3 regions of the Shinella sp. GW821-FHT10F02 genome follow, and region 3 is predicted to be linked to each of the others. Evidence: predicted binding sites of a transcription regulator. Region 3 holds the regulator's gene; each other region holds the start of a gene.
What was found. Region 3 encodes PhoB, which activates phosphate uptake and scavenging genes when phosphate is short. Its sites were predicted from a motif close to TGTCATNNANCTGTCAT; they were not measured.
Positions count from the first base shown of each region.

Region 1: pstS (phosphate ABC transporter substrate-binding protein PstS) is a predicted target of PhoB. The motif match lies at 2,125-2,141, and genes of this name have one in related genera.
Region 2: AC1RWL_RS05295 (BtaA family protein) is a predicted target of PhoB. The motif match lies at 1,974-1,990, and genes of this name have one in related genera.

Region 1 covers NZ_JBXASL010000001.1:1,267,010-1,271,289, reverse strand. The annotation lists gene AC1RWL_RS05855 (Na/Pi cotransporter family protein) at 1-857, opposite strand, end outside; gene pstS (phosphate ABC transporter substrate-binding protein PstS) at 901-1,977, opposite strand; gene AC1RWL_RS05845 (3-hydroxybutyrate dehydrogenase) at 2,271-3,077, shown strand; gene AC1RWL_RS05840 (acetoacetate decarboxylase) at 3,121-3,864, shown strand; gene AC1RWL_RS05835 (patatin-like phospholipase family protein) at 3,876-4,280, shown strand, end outside.
Region 2 covers NZ_JBXASL010000001.1:1,145,029-1,149,308, forward strand. The annotation lists gene AC1RWL_RS05290 (class I SAM-dependent methyltransferase) at 1-515, opposite strand, end outside; gene AC1RWL_RS05295 (BtaA family protein) at 521-1,786, opposite strand; gene AC1RWL_RS05300 (efflux RND transporter periplasmic adaptor subunit) at 2,255-3,385, shown strand; gene AC1RWL_RS05305 (efflux RND transporter permease subunit) at 3,389-4,280, shown strand, end outside.
Region 3 covers NZ_JBXASL010000004.1:309,508-313,787, forward strand. The annotation lists gene AC1RWL_RS14635 (aspartate aminotransferase family protein) at 1-962, opposite strand, end outside; gene AC1RWL_RS14640 (GcrA family cell cycle regulator) at 1,387-1,926, shown strand; gene phoB (phosphate regulon transcriptional regulator PhoB) at 2,061-2,744, opposite strand; gene phoU (phosphate signaling complex protein PhoU) at 2,759-3,487, opposite strand; gene pstB (phosphate ABC transporter ATP-binding protein PstB) at 3,539-4,280, opposite strand, start outside.

The DNA.
Region 1 (4,280 bases), on a different contig from region 3:
GCCGGGTCGCCGCCGAACCACTGCATGGCCCATTCCAGGATGCCGATGGAGACGAAGAACAGGGGAACGGTGATGCAGACGCCAATGATGTTGAAGGAAATGTGGGCGTAGGCAGCCCGCTTGGCGTTCTTGGAGAGGTTGAGCGAAGCCATCCACGAGGTGATCGTGGTGCCGAGGTCGGCGCCGAGCGAGAAGGCAACGGCGGTCGTCCAGTCGAGGATACCGGCAGCACCAAGGCCCATGACGATACCGATCGTCGCAGACGACGAGTGGATCATCGCGGTCACGCCGGCGGCGATCAGCACGCACTTGATGAGGTTGAAGTAGGAGTCGGCCTTCAGCGTCTGCAGGAGTTCCATGACCTCGGGCAGGTTGCGCAGCGGACGCAGGCCGCCGGTCATCAGGTTGAGGCCGTAGAAGATCAGCGCGAAGCCCATGCAGGCGAGCGCGATGTTGCGCACCTTCTCGTTCTTCGCGAAGCAATAGATCAGCGCGAAGATGCCGCCGAGGATGAGGCCGAGCGGGCCGAGCGGCAGCGCGATGAGGCCGTTGCCGAGCGTCGTGCCGATATTGGCGCCCATGATGACGCTGATGGCGGGTCTCAACCCCACCACACCGGCATTGACGAGGCCGACGACCATGACGGTCATTGCGGTCGACGACTGGATGACGCCGGTGATGAAGGTGCCGGCGAGCACGCCCTTGACCGGGGTGCCGGCCACTTTGGCGAGGAATTCGCGCATTTTATTGACGGAGAGGGCCTGAATGCCGTTGGCCATGAATTCCAGGCCGAGCATGAAGATGCCCAACCCGCCGATGACCGGCACCAGAACGTCCTTGAAGATATCTATTTCCATGGGAATACTCGTTTCTATTGGAGCAAATACGGCGTGCCGGGGCCTAGTTGTTCACGGCGCCCAGGTTCGCGGTCCAGTACGCTTCGATCTGGCCGGCCAGCGCTGACGGCACGGGGATGTAGCCGAGCGCGCTCGCCTCGTCCGCACCGCGGCTGAAGGCGACGCGGAAGAGATCGAGCACCCGGTTGATGCGCCCCTCGCCGCGATCCTTCGGCACGACCGCATAGGTCACCACCGCCATCGGATAGGCTTTTTCACCTGCGAGATTGGTCGTGTCGGCCGAAAAGCCTTTCGCGCCATCCCAGGCGACCGTCGCAAGACCCGCCTCGAAGGCTTCCGGTGCCGGGCGGATGAAGGCGCCGGACTGGTTCTGGAGGGTCGCGAAAGGAAGACCGAGCCGGACGACCTGGCCATATTCGAGATAGGAGATGCTGTTCTTCGTCGCCGTGGTCAGGCTTGCCAGACCGCCGGTGCCTTTCTCGCCACGACCCATCGGCCATTTGACGAGCGTGTCGGCGCCGACCTTTTCCTTCCATTCCGGGCTGACCTTGGACAGGAAGCTCGTGAAGGTGAAGGTCGAGCCGGAACCGTCCTCGCGGCGCAGCACCTCGATCGTCGCGTCGGGAAGCGCAAGATCGGGATTGATCGCCTTGATGGCCGGATCGGACCATTTGGTGACCTTGCCGAGATAGATATCGGCGATGACCGGACCGGTGAGGCGCAGTTCCCCTGCCCCGACATTGTCAAGGTTTGCGACGACGACGATGCCGCCCATGACGACCGGGAACTGCGCGAGCCCCCGCTTCTCCAGTTCCTCCGCCGTCAAAGGTGCATCGGTTGCGGCAAAGTCCGTTTCCGGCTGGTCGAGGCGCATGACGCCCGCAAGCGAACCGACCGGCTCGTAATCGACACGCCAGTCCGGCGAGGTGAATTCGCCGCCGTCCGTACGGAGTGCCTCATAGTCGCGCGACCAGAGATGGATGATCGGTGCTGCAAAGGTGGAGCCGGCGCCGCGGATCGGTTCGGCTTGGGCGTTTGCGGAAAAAAGCGTGAAGGCGCCGAGTAGAAACCCGATCCTGCACCAGGCATTACAGGCGGGAGGCCTGAGAAAATTCATCATGAATCGCCCCTCATGAATACGCGCTACCAAGACAAAGCGTTGCTACCCCGGCAGGTCCTTGCAGACTGCCGGGCGCGGAAACGCGCTAAAGATCAAGACGTCAAATTATCGTCGGCGTATTCGACATTTCTTTACTAGTAACCTTGCTTGACGCGCGGATGACAATATTGGCGGCATTGGGAAATCTCCGTCACAATTGCCGAAAAACCCGCTGTCATCTCAGTGAAATGTCGATGTGATCCAAAACCACGCAGCAAGAGCGGACCTGCTCCCACGCGACGATGGAGAACCCGATGAACGACGCGACACAGCCGAAAGCCCTCGATACCCGAACCGCCATCGTCACCGGCTCCACGAGCGGCATTGGCCTCGCCATCGCCCGCCGCTTTGCCGCTGCCGGCGCCAATGTCGTCATCAACGGGCTCGGCGATGCGGGCGCCATCGAGACGGAACGCGCGGCGATCGAAGCGGATTTCCGCGTACGCTGCGTCTATTCCCCGGCCAACATGCTTTCCGGCGCCGAAATCGCCGAAATGGTTGCGCTGGCGCTGGAAACCTTCGGTAGCTGCGACATCCTCGTCAACAATGCGGGCATCCAGCACGTCGCCCCCATCGAGGACTTTCCGGACGAGAAATGGCAGGCGATCATCCAGATCAACCTGATCGCCGCCTTCCACTCGATCAAGGCAGCGCTTCCGGCGATGAAAGAGCGCGGCTACGGCCGCATCATCAACATCGCCTCCGCCCACGCGCTCGTCGCCTCGCCCTACAAATCCGCTTATGTCGCGGCCAAACACGGCATTGCCGGCCTCACCAAGACCGTGGCGCTCGAAGCCGCCACCAACGGCGTCACCGTCAACGCCATCTGCCCCGGCTACGTCTGGACGCCGCTCGTCGAAAAGCAGATCCCCGATACGATGGCGGCGCGCGGCCTCACCAAGGAAGAGGTCATCCATGACGTGCTGCTCGAAGCGCAGCCGACGAAGGAGTTCGTGACGGTCGAGCAGGTTGCGGGCCTCGCGCTGTTCCTGACGAGCGCCGAGGCGGCCTCGATGACCGGCGCGATCCTCTCCCTCGATGGCGGCTGGACGGCGCATTGATACGACCGGCAAGCCGGATTTCTCACGATCAGGAACGGAAAAGATGAAAGCCGAAGACGTTCGCAACGCCTATGCCATGCCGCTGACCAACCCCGCCTATCCGCCGGGACCTTACCGCTTTATCGACCGGGAATATGTCATCATCAGCTACCGCACGGACCCGGAAGCGCTGCGCGCCGTCGTGCCGGAGCCGCTAGAAATCGTCGATCCGATCGTCAAATACGAGTTCATCAAGATGCCGGACTCGACCGGCTTCGGCGACTATACCGAATCCGGACAGGTGATCCCTGTCCGCTTCGAGGGCGAAGAAGGCGTCTATGTGCACGCCATGTATCTCGACGACGACGCGCCGATTGCCGGCGGACGCGAGATCTGGGGCTTTCCGAAGAAACTCGCCTTTCCGAAGCTCGTACATGAGGGCGAAGTGATCGTCGGCACGCTGCATTACGGCTCGGTACTCTGCGCCAGCGCGTCCATGGGCTACAAGCACCGCTCGGTGGATGCCGGCGAGATCGCCCATTCGCTTGCCAAGCCGAATTTCCTCGTCAAGATCATCCCGCATGTCGACGCGAGCCCACGCATTTGCGAGCTGGTGCGCTATCATCTCGAAGACATCACCGTGAAAGGTGCTTGGACCGGACCAGCCGACCTGCAACTCTTCCGCCACGTCATTGCCGATGTCGCCCGCCTGCCGGTGCTGGAGATTGTCTCGGCCGTGCATTTTGTCGCCGACCTCACGCTGGGACTTGGCGAAGTGGTGCATGATTACATGGGCGAACCGGAGTGAAGGACAGGATCATGGACGAACAGGTCAGGTTGCAGCCCAAGCGCAAATCCGAAACGCCGGACATCGCCGACATCGTCGGCGGCTATCCGGCGGTCGGCCTCGTCTTCCAGGGCGGCGGCGCGCTCGGTGCGTACCAGGCTGGCGTGTTCCAGGCGCTCGACGAAGCCGGCATCGAGGCGAATTGGCTCTCCGGTGTCTCGATCGGCGCCGTGAATGCCGCGATCATCGCCGGCAACACCAAGGGCAACCGGCTCGACCGGCTGCGCGACTTCTGGGAGACGATCTCCGCCCGTAAGGTCTGGCATTTCACCCCGGAAGGTGACGTCTTCCGCAAGCTGCGCAACCAAGCGAGCGCCATGATGACGATGACATCCGGCCTGCCCGGCTTCTTCGCGCCGCACCGCATCAATCCCTGG
Region 2 (4,280 bases), on a different contig from region 3:
GTCACGCCGCTTCTGAACCAGCCGGGCAGGCCGCGCATATCGCCGAAATCGGCGATATGCAGCTCGCCGCCGGGGGCAAGCCGGTTGGTGGCCTCCGCCATGACCTTCTGCCATTGCGGGATCATCGACACGGCGTAAGAGATGAAGATGCGGTCATAGCTCTGTTCGCCGAAGAGCGCCCGCGGGTCGAAGCTGGCGGCGTCGGCCCTGGCAAGTCGGACGCGGTCCTTCAGGCCGGCGCCGGCAACCGCTTTTTCCGCCGCGCTCAGCATCTCCTGCGAGATGTCGATGCCGTGGAACCGGCTCTCCGGATAGAGCGCCGCCGCCTTGACGAGATTGCGCCCGGTGCCGCAGCCGATTTCCAGCACTGAACTGCCCGGCAGCGGGCGAAGGCCGGCAAGCATCGGGTCGCGGCCGAGCAGGTAATATTTGCGCGTCGCGTCGTAGATGCCGAACCGCCGCTGCCAGCGGTAGATGCGATCCATCAGGAGGGCGTGGTCGGAAACGGCGCTCATCTCGCTCAGCCCTTGAATTCGTAGAGGTGGAAGCCGCCGTAGATCGACGAGCGATCCTTGTCGTGCAGCGCGCGCGATTCCGCCTCGTGGTAGGTCCAGCGGCCGAGGAGGGCCTCGTCGAGGCGGCCGGGCAGCAGGCTTTCGGCGGGCGCTGTACGGAAGACGACGCGCGCGCCGGGGGCGGCCGTGCGGGTAATCTCGGTCCACAAACCGTTGAGCTGGGCGTCGGTCATCCAGTCCTGCGCATCGAGCAGGATGAAGCGGTCGACGGACTGCGGGGCCTTTGCCGCGAGGAATTCGGTGAGCGAGGTGTTGGTGATGGAAATGCGCGAGGCGCGGCTGCGCACCGCCTCGAAGTTCTGCCGCGAAAGATAGGGCGGCAGCGGTGCAAGCTCGCCGCTGCCGTAGCCGCGCCCGAAAGCCTGCCAGGCAAAGTAGTTTTCCGACAGCGGGAAGCCGCAGGCGAGCTTTTCGACGCGCTCGCGCAGGATCGTCGCCATGTCGCTGCCGGCGCCCGAAAGCGCTTCATATTGCTGCGGCGGTATGCCGAGGCCGAACAGCGAGGTCTTGCGCGTCGTCGCCCAGCGGATCAGGCGTTTTTCGAAGAGCGGCGCCAGCGTTTCGTCGAAGAAGCGCTTCTGGTCCTCGATCGTGCGGGCCTGGAGCAGGTCGCGCGGATCGGCACCGTAGAGCCGGGCCATCTTGTGGCCGAGGCCGATGAAGCCGCCGAGCAGGCCATGGCGATAGAGACGGCGGTGGAAGATCGAGATGCGGCGGCGCCCGGTGACGGTGCGGCTTTCCCAATAATCGCGGGTCTCTTCGTCGAGATGCGGGCGCAGGTAGAGCCTATAGGCGTCGAGGTTCCGCTTGTCGTCGCCCTGGCCGTAGAAGCGATAGAAGGTCTCGTAGTCCGGCAGGTGCGCTGCGGCTGCGAACTTCAGGCGATTGAAGGCGACGTGAGCCGGATTGAGGTCCACCGCCTCGATGCGGGCGGGATCGGCGACGAGATAGGACAGCGCGTTGCAGCCGCCGGACGCGATGGTGACGATGCTGTTGCCCGGTTCGATCCGCAGCGCGGCCATGTCGACGTCCGGGTCTTCCCAGATCTGCGCATAGACGAGATTGCGGAACAGCCGCGAGAAGACATATTCGGACATGCCCGAGGGCGAGAGCAGCGGATTGCGGCGAACGGCGCGGTTGAGGCGCTTGCCGACGCCGCCCTTGAGGACCGGGGCCGGGGAAGTGGCGGTGGGGGCGATTGTCTCGATCATCTGGGCACGTTTCCTACGCTGGAGTGTCCGTCATCACCCGTCGCCGCGACAGGACCGGAAGGCGGCGAAGTGCTCATGCCTCCTGCGGGGAAGGACGATGATCAAGACCGCGCAATCGATGCGCTGAGCCCCTGTTTGAGTCGTCACAATCGCCTGATGGCATGGGGCAGCGTTTCAACAGATCGCCATGACACGCGCATGACATCCGGCGAGGATGTCCACAGGGCCGCGCGGGCGCTGATGCCCGATAGTCGCGAAGGATCAACTTGCGCGAGCGAGAGTTGTCGGTCGCCGAAAAAATGTGCAGGCGGCGAGGCGATGCCCCAGTCCCGACACGATCGACGTTTCTACAAGGCCGGACTGATTGATTTTACAATGTTACGGCAATGTGCGGCCCTTAATACGGGACGCGATCTGCCGCATGACTAGGCCTGTTGCGGGCAAAAACTCTAAAGCAAGACGGATTTCATGAGCGAGCGCACCATCCACACCTCAGAAAACTCCATGCCCTTCCGCAGGTTGTCCTGGTCACGCGCAATCCGCATCGCCTGCCTGGCGGGATGGGTCGCGGCGGGAACGGCGCAGGCACAGGAGGCTGCGAAGCCGACGATGGAGCTCGCGCAGGTCGACATCACCAAGGTCGAACCGCATGATATCGCAAGCGAAGTCCGCATTGCCGGCTCGCTCACCCCGATCCGCCGCTCGACGCTTGCCGCGCGGGTCGCCTCGACGATCGTCGAACTGCCGGTCAAGGTCGGCGACGTGGTGAAGGCGGGCGACCTGCTCATCCGCTTCGACAAGATGGCGCTCGAATCCACGTTGACCGTTCGCCAGGCTTCGGCGGAGGCGATGCGCGCGCAGCTGGAACTTGCCGAATCCGTCCAGCGACGAACCGCGGCTCTCGGCGAGCGCGGCGCCTCCTCGGAGGCCGCTCAGCTCGAAGCCCAGGCGAATGTCGCCAACCTCCAGGCGCAGATCCGGTCGAAGCAGGCCGAGATCGCCGATGCCGAGCGCGACCTCGCCAATGCGGAGGTCCGCGCCGCTTTCGACGGCGTGATCGCCTCGCGCCCTGTCGAGCAGGACCAGACGGTCGGGCTGAACACCGAGCTCATGACCATCGTCGACCTCAGCAAGATGGAGGTCGATGCCGGCGTGCCGACCAGCCGCATCCCCATGGTGAGCATCGGCCAGCCCGTCGAACTGAACGTCGAGGGTTTTCCCGACCGGACCTTCTCCGGCAAGGTCACGCGCATCTCGCCGACGGCGGTCGCGGGCTCGCGCGCGGTCCGGGTGTTCCTGGCGATCGAGAATGACGACGGTATCCTCAAGGGCGGCATGTTCACGACAGGCATCCTGAAGGTCGACGAACGCAAGAATATCATCGCGCTGCCCAATTCGGCGATCCGCACCGATCAGGCGGGCAGTTTCGTGCTGAAGGTGCAGGACGGCGTGCTGCGCCGCCAGCCGGTCCAGCTCGGCACGGCCTGGACGGATCGAAGCCTCGTGGAAGTGTCCGGGCTTGAAGCCGGCGAAATCGTCGTCTCCGCGCCGCTGCCGGCACTTGAAGCCGACATGCCCGTCGTCGTCGAGGGGCTGTAAGCCATGTTCCTCACGCGTATCAGCGTCAAATACCCCGTCTTCGCGACGATGATGATGGTGACGATCCTGGTGATCGGGCTGTTTTCCTATTCGCGCCTCGGCGTCGACCAGTTTCCCGAAACCGACCTGCCGATCGTCGTCGTCACGGCGACCTATACGGGCGCGTCGCCTTCGACGGTCGAAAGCGAAGTGTCGCGGCCGATCGAATCCGCGCTGAACACCATCGGCGGCATCGACACGATCATCTCTGAATCCTACGAGGGCCGCTCGGTCGTCGTCGTGCAGTTCGAACTCGACGTGGATTCGCAGGTGGCCGCCCAGGAGGTCCGTGACCGCGTGGCGCGGCTGGAGGCAGGCTTTCCGGATGCCGTGGACACGCCACAGGTCACCCGCTTCAATCCGGATGACGCCCCGATCCTGTCGATTGCGGCCTCCTCGTCGAAACGCTCGCTTTCGGAAATCACCACGCTCGCCAACCGCGTCATCACCAACCGGCTGAGCGTGATTGCCGGCGTCGGCCAGATCTCGCTGGTCGGCGGCAGCGAGCGGCAGGTGCTGGTGATGGTCGATCCGGATCGGCTGGAAGCCTATGGCATCGCCGTCACATCGGTCATGGACGCCATCCGCAAGGAGAACCAGGACCGCGCCGCCGGCACGCTGATCTCCGGCATCAACCAGCGCATCGTCACCGTCGAGGGCCGCATTCCCGACGTTGCCGGCTTCAACGGCATCATCGTGGCGCAGAGCGGCGGATATCCGGTCTATCTCTCTGATGTCGCGACCGTGCTCGACGTTGGCGCAGAGGTGACGAGCCGGGCGACCTATCAGGGTGTGCCGTCGCTCGGGCTCGATATCGTCAAGGTACAGGGCGCCAACACCGTGGAAGTGGCGTCCG
Region 3 (4,280 bases):
TCGGGGAAGCGATCCTTCAATGCCGCGAGACCCTGGCGGAAGACGAGCGCCACGTCGCGCACATGATCGAGGAAGCCCTCTTCCAGCACGACGTCGAGCACCGCATTGCCGACCGCCATGGCGAGCGGGTTGCCGCCATAGGTCGAGCCATGTGTGCCGGCGACCATGCCGGCAGCCGCTTCGTTCGTGGCAAGGCAGGCGCCGAGCGGGAAACCGCCGCCGATGCCCTTGGCGACCGCCATGATATCCGGCGTGACGCCCGACCATTCATGGGCGAACAGGCGCCCGGTGCGGCCGACGCCGGACTGTACCTCGTCGAGAACCAGCAGCAGGCCGTATTCGTCGCAGAGCTGGCGCAGCTCCTGCATGAATTCCTTCGGCACCGGGCGGATGCCGCCCTCGCCCTGCACCGGCTCGATCAGGATCGCGGCCGTCTCTTCGGTGATCGCATCCTTGACGGCGGTGATGTCGCCGAAGGGGACCTGGAGGAAGCCGGGGGCCTTGGGGCCGAACCCTTCGAGGTACTTTTCCTGGCCGCCGGCGGCGATCGTCGCGAGCGTGCGGCCGTGGAAGGCGCCTTCGAAGGTGATGATGTGGAACTTGCCGGGATGGCCCTTGGCGAAATGATAGCGGCGCGCGGTCTTGATCGCGCATTCCAGCGCTTCGGCGCCCGAATTGGTGAAGAACACCTTGTCGGCGAAGGTCGCCTCCGTCAGGCGGCGGCCGAGGCTTTCCTGGCCCGGAACCTCATAGAGGTTCGACAGGTGCCAGACCTTGTCGGCCTGGTCCTTCAGCGCGGCGACGAGATGCGGATGCGCATGGCCCAGCGAATTGACGGCGACGCCGGCGGCGAAGTCGAGATATCGCTCGCCATCCTCGGCGATCAGCCAGACGCCCTCCCCGCGCGTGAACCGGAGCGGTGCACGCATATAGGTTTCATAGAGCGGCGCGGCATCGGCCATGGCGCGGATCCTCCGAAAAAGAGATGCGGAAAAACGTGAACGCGGCTTGACTTTTCCAGGCTCCAGAAAAATCAAAAGCCGCCTTTCGGCGGCATGCGGCACTATCGGCATTTCAGGCCGGGATGTCAACAAATCGCACCCCGAAATAGTGCTGAACCTCCCGCAAGGTGAGGATTCACGCCACGCGCGGAAGGTGTCGCTATCGAGTCACACCCGGCCAGCAAGTTGGGGAAAACTCGGAAATCGATTCGCCCGGATTCCTGCGACTCTTGTCACAGAGTCCCCCAAACTCTAGGTTAAAGACCAATTACTAGACTGCATGCGGCGGAACTAGTCACCAAAAGAGTTAGGGCGTTCAAATTCCGGACCCGTCCGGAACGCGATGAGGGATTCCCGCATTGCGAGCGCCGAGCGGAGACGAGAGATGAACTGGACAGACGAGCGGGTCGAGAAACTCAAGAAGCTCTGGAGCGAGGGCCTGAGCGCGAGCCAGATCGCGGCACAGCTCGGCGGCGTCAGCCGCAACGCGGTTATCGGCAAGGTGCACCGGCTTAACCTGCCGGGCCGCGCCAAGGCCGGCGGCACGCAGAGCGCGTCGCGCCCCAAGCGCCCGGTGCCGGCAGCCCCGCGCCCCGCGACGACCTTCCAGGCCCGCGCCGTGACGGCCCGTTCCGTGGTGCGCCCGGCCGGCAACACCATCACCAAGGAAGAGGTCGAGACGGATTTCGAGACGCAGCGCGAGCAGCTTCCGGTTCCGTCCAACGGCAACAACGTGGTCGTGCCCATGTCGCGCCGGCTCGAGCTGACCCAGCTCACCGAGCGCACCTGCAAATGGCCGATCGGCGACCCGCTGAACGACGACTTCCACTTCTGCGGCAACGAGTCCCCGGACAACTCGCCCTACTGCACCTACCACCAGCGCCTCGCCTACCAGCCCTCGGCCGAGCGCCGCCGGATGCGGTGATCTTTTCCACGACGGCACATGCGATGCGGACCCGAAAGGGTCCGTTTTCGTTTGTGATGTAGGGCCGGACCATACTCCAAAACGCAAACAGGCCCCGAAGGGCCCATTTTCGTCCTTGGGAGGAAAGGGGTCGCTCAGGCTTCCAGCGAATAGCCTGCGCCGCGCACCGTGCGGATGACGTCCTGCATGTTGGCGAAGTTGAGCGCCTTGCGCAGGCGGCCGACATGCACGTCGACCGTGCGTTCGTCGACATAGATGTCGTGGCCCCAGACGCCATCGAGAAGCTGCGAGCGCGAGAAGACGCGGCCGGGCGAGGTCATCAGGAATTCCAGCAGGCGGAATTCCGTCGGGCCGAGGCGGACTTCGCGGGTGCGGCGGTGCACGCGATGCGTCTCGCGGTCGAGCTCGATATCGCCGCAGCGCAGCACCGTCGAGACGACTTCCGGCCGGGCGCGGCGCAGCATGGCGCGCACGCGGGCGACGAGTTCGGGCGTCGAGAACGGCTTGACGACATAGTCGTCGGCGCCGGTGGCGAGCCCGCGCACGCGCTCGCTCTCTTCGCCGCGTGCCGTCAGCATGATGATCGGCAGGCGTTCGGTCTCCGGCCGCTGGCGCAGCCGCCGGCACAGTTCGATGCCCGAAACGCCCGGCAGCATCCAGTCGAGGATGAGGAGGTCCGGCATGCGCTCCTGCAAGCGCACTTCGGCCTCGTCACCGGAGAGGATCGTATCGACCTCGAAACCTTCGGCTTCGAGGTTGTAGCGCAGGAGGACGCTCAACGCCTCCTCGTCTTCCACGACGGCGATTCTGGGCACCATGGAGGCAAAACTCCTTACTCGGAGGCTTCAGTGACGTCGGCAGTGACCACTGACGTCGAGGTGTCGTCCTTCGGGCGTTCGCCTTCGGGCTGCGAGCCGGTCGCCATGTAGTAGATGGTTTCCGCGATGTTGGTCGCATGGTCGCCGATGCGCTCGATGTTCTTGGCGCAGAACAGGAGATGGGTGCAGGGCGTGATGTTGCGCGGATCTTCCATCATGTAGGTGAGGAGTTCGCGGAACAGCGAGGTGTAGATCGCGTCGATCTCGTCGTCGCGCTCGCGGATGGCCTTGGCCTTCTCCACCGAGCGGGTGGCGTAGACGTCGAGCACTTCCTTGAGCTGGATCAGCGTCAGTTCGGCGAGGTGCTCCAGGCCGCGGGTAAGCTTGCGGGGCATACCCGAGCTCTGCACGGCGATGACGCGCTTGGCAGTGTTCTTGCCGAGGTCGCCGACGCGCTCCAGTTCGGCCGCGATACGGATCGCGCCCATGATTTCGCGCAGGTCCGCAGCCACCGGCTGGCGCTTGGCGATCGTGACGATCGCCTTCTCGTTGATCTGGCGCTCGGCGGTGTCGAGGATGACGTCTTCCGAGATCACCTTCTGCGCCAGCGCACCATCGGTGGTGACGAGCGCACGGACAGAGTCCGCCACCATCTGCTCGGCCGTGCCACCCATTTCGGAGATGCGGCGGGAGAGGTACTTCAGTTCTTCGTCATAAATCGAGACAATATGGGTCGATGACATGGTTGTGTCCTTAATGCGCTCGGATTTTCAGGGGGTTCGGCGACGATGGCGTCAGCCGAAGCGGCCCATGATGTAGTCCTGCGTGCGCTGGTCATCCGGGTTGGTGAACATCTTGTCGGTGTCGTTCTCCTCGACGAGGTTGCCGAGGTGGAACATGGCGGTGCGCTGCGAAACGCGGGCCGCCTGCTGCATCGAGTGCGTCACGATGACGATCGTGAAGTTGGCGCGCAGCTCGTGGATCAGTTCCTCGACCTTTGCGGTCGCGATCGGGTCGAGCGCCGAGCAGGGTTCGTCCATCAGGATGACTTCCGGGCTGACGGCGACAGCGCGGGCGATGCACAGGCGCTGCTGCTGACCGCCGGAGAGGCCGGTTCCGCCTTCGAGCAGGCGGTCCTTCACCTCGTTCCACAGGCCGGCCTTCTGCAGGCTGGACTCGACGATGGCGTCCATGTCGGCCTTCGCCTTGGCGAGGCCGTGGATGCGCGGGCCGTAGGCGACGTTCTCGTAGATCGACTTCGGGAACGGGTTCGGCTTCTGGAAGACCATGCCGACGCGGGCGCGCAGTTCGACGACGTCGATGTTCGGATCGTAGATATCGTCTGTGTCGAGCGTGATGCGGCCGGTAACGCGGCAGCCTTCGATAGTGTCGTTCATGCGGTTCAGTGTGCGCAGGAACGTCGACTTGCCGCAGCCCGACGGGCCGATGAGCGCCGTCACGGTGTTCTGGCGGACATTGAGGTTCACGTCATAGAGGGCGCGCTTGTCGCCGTAATAGACCGAAACGTCCTTGCCG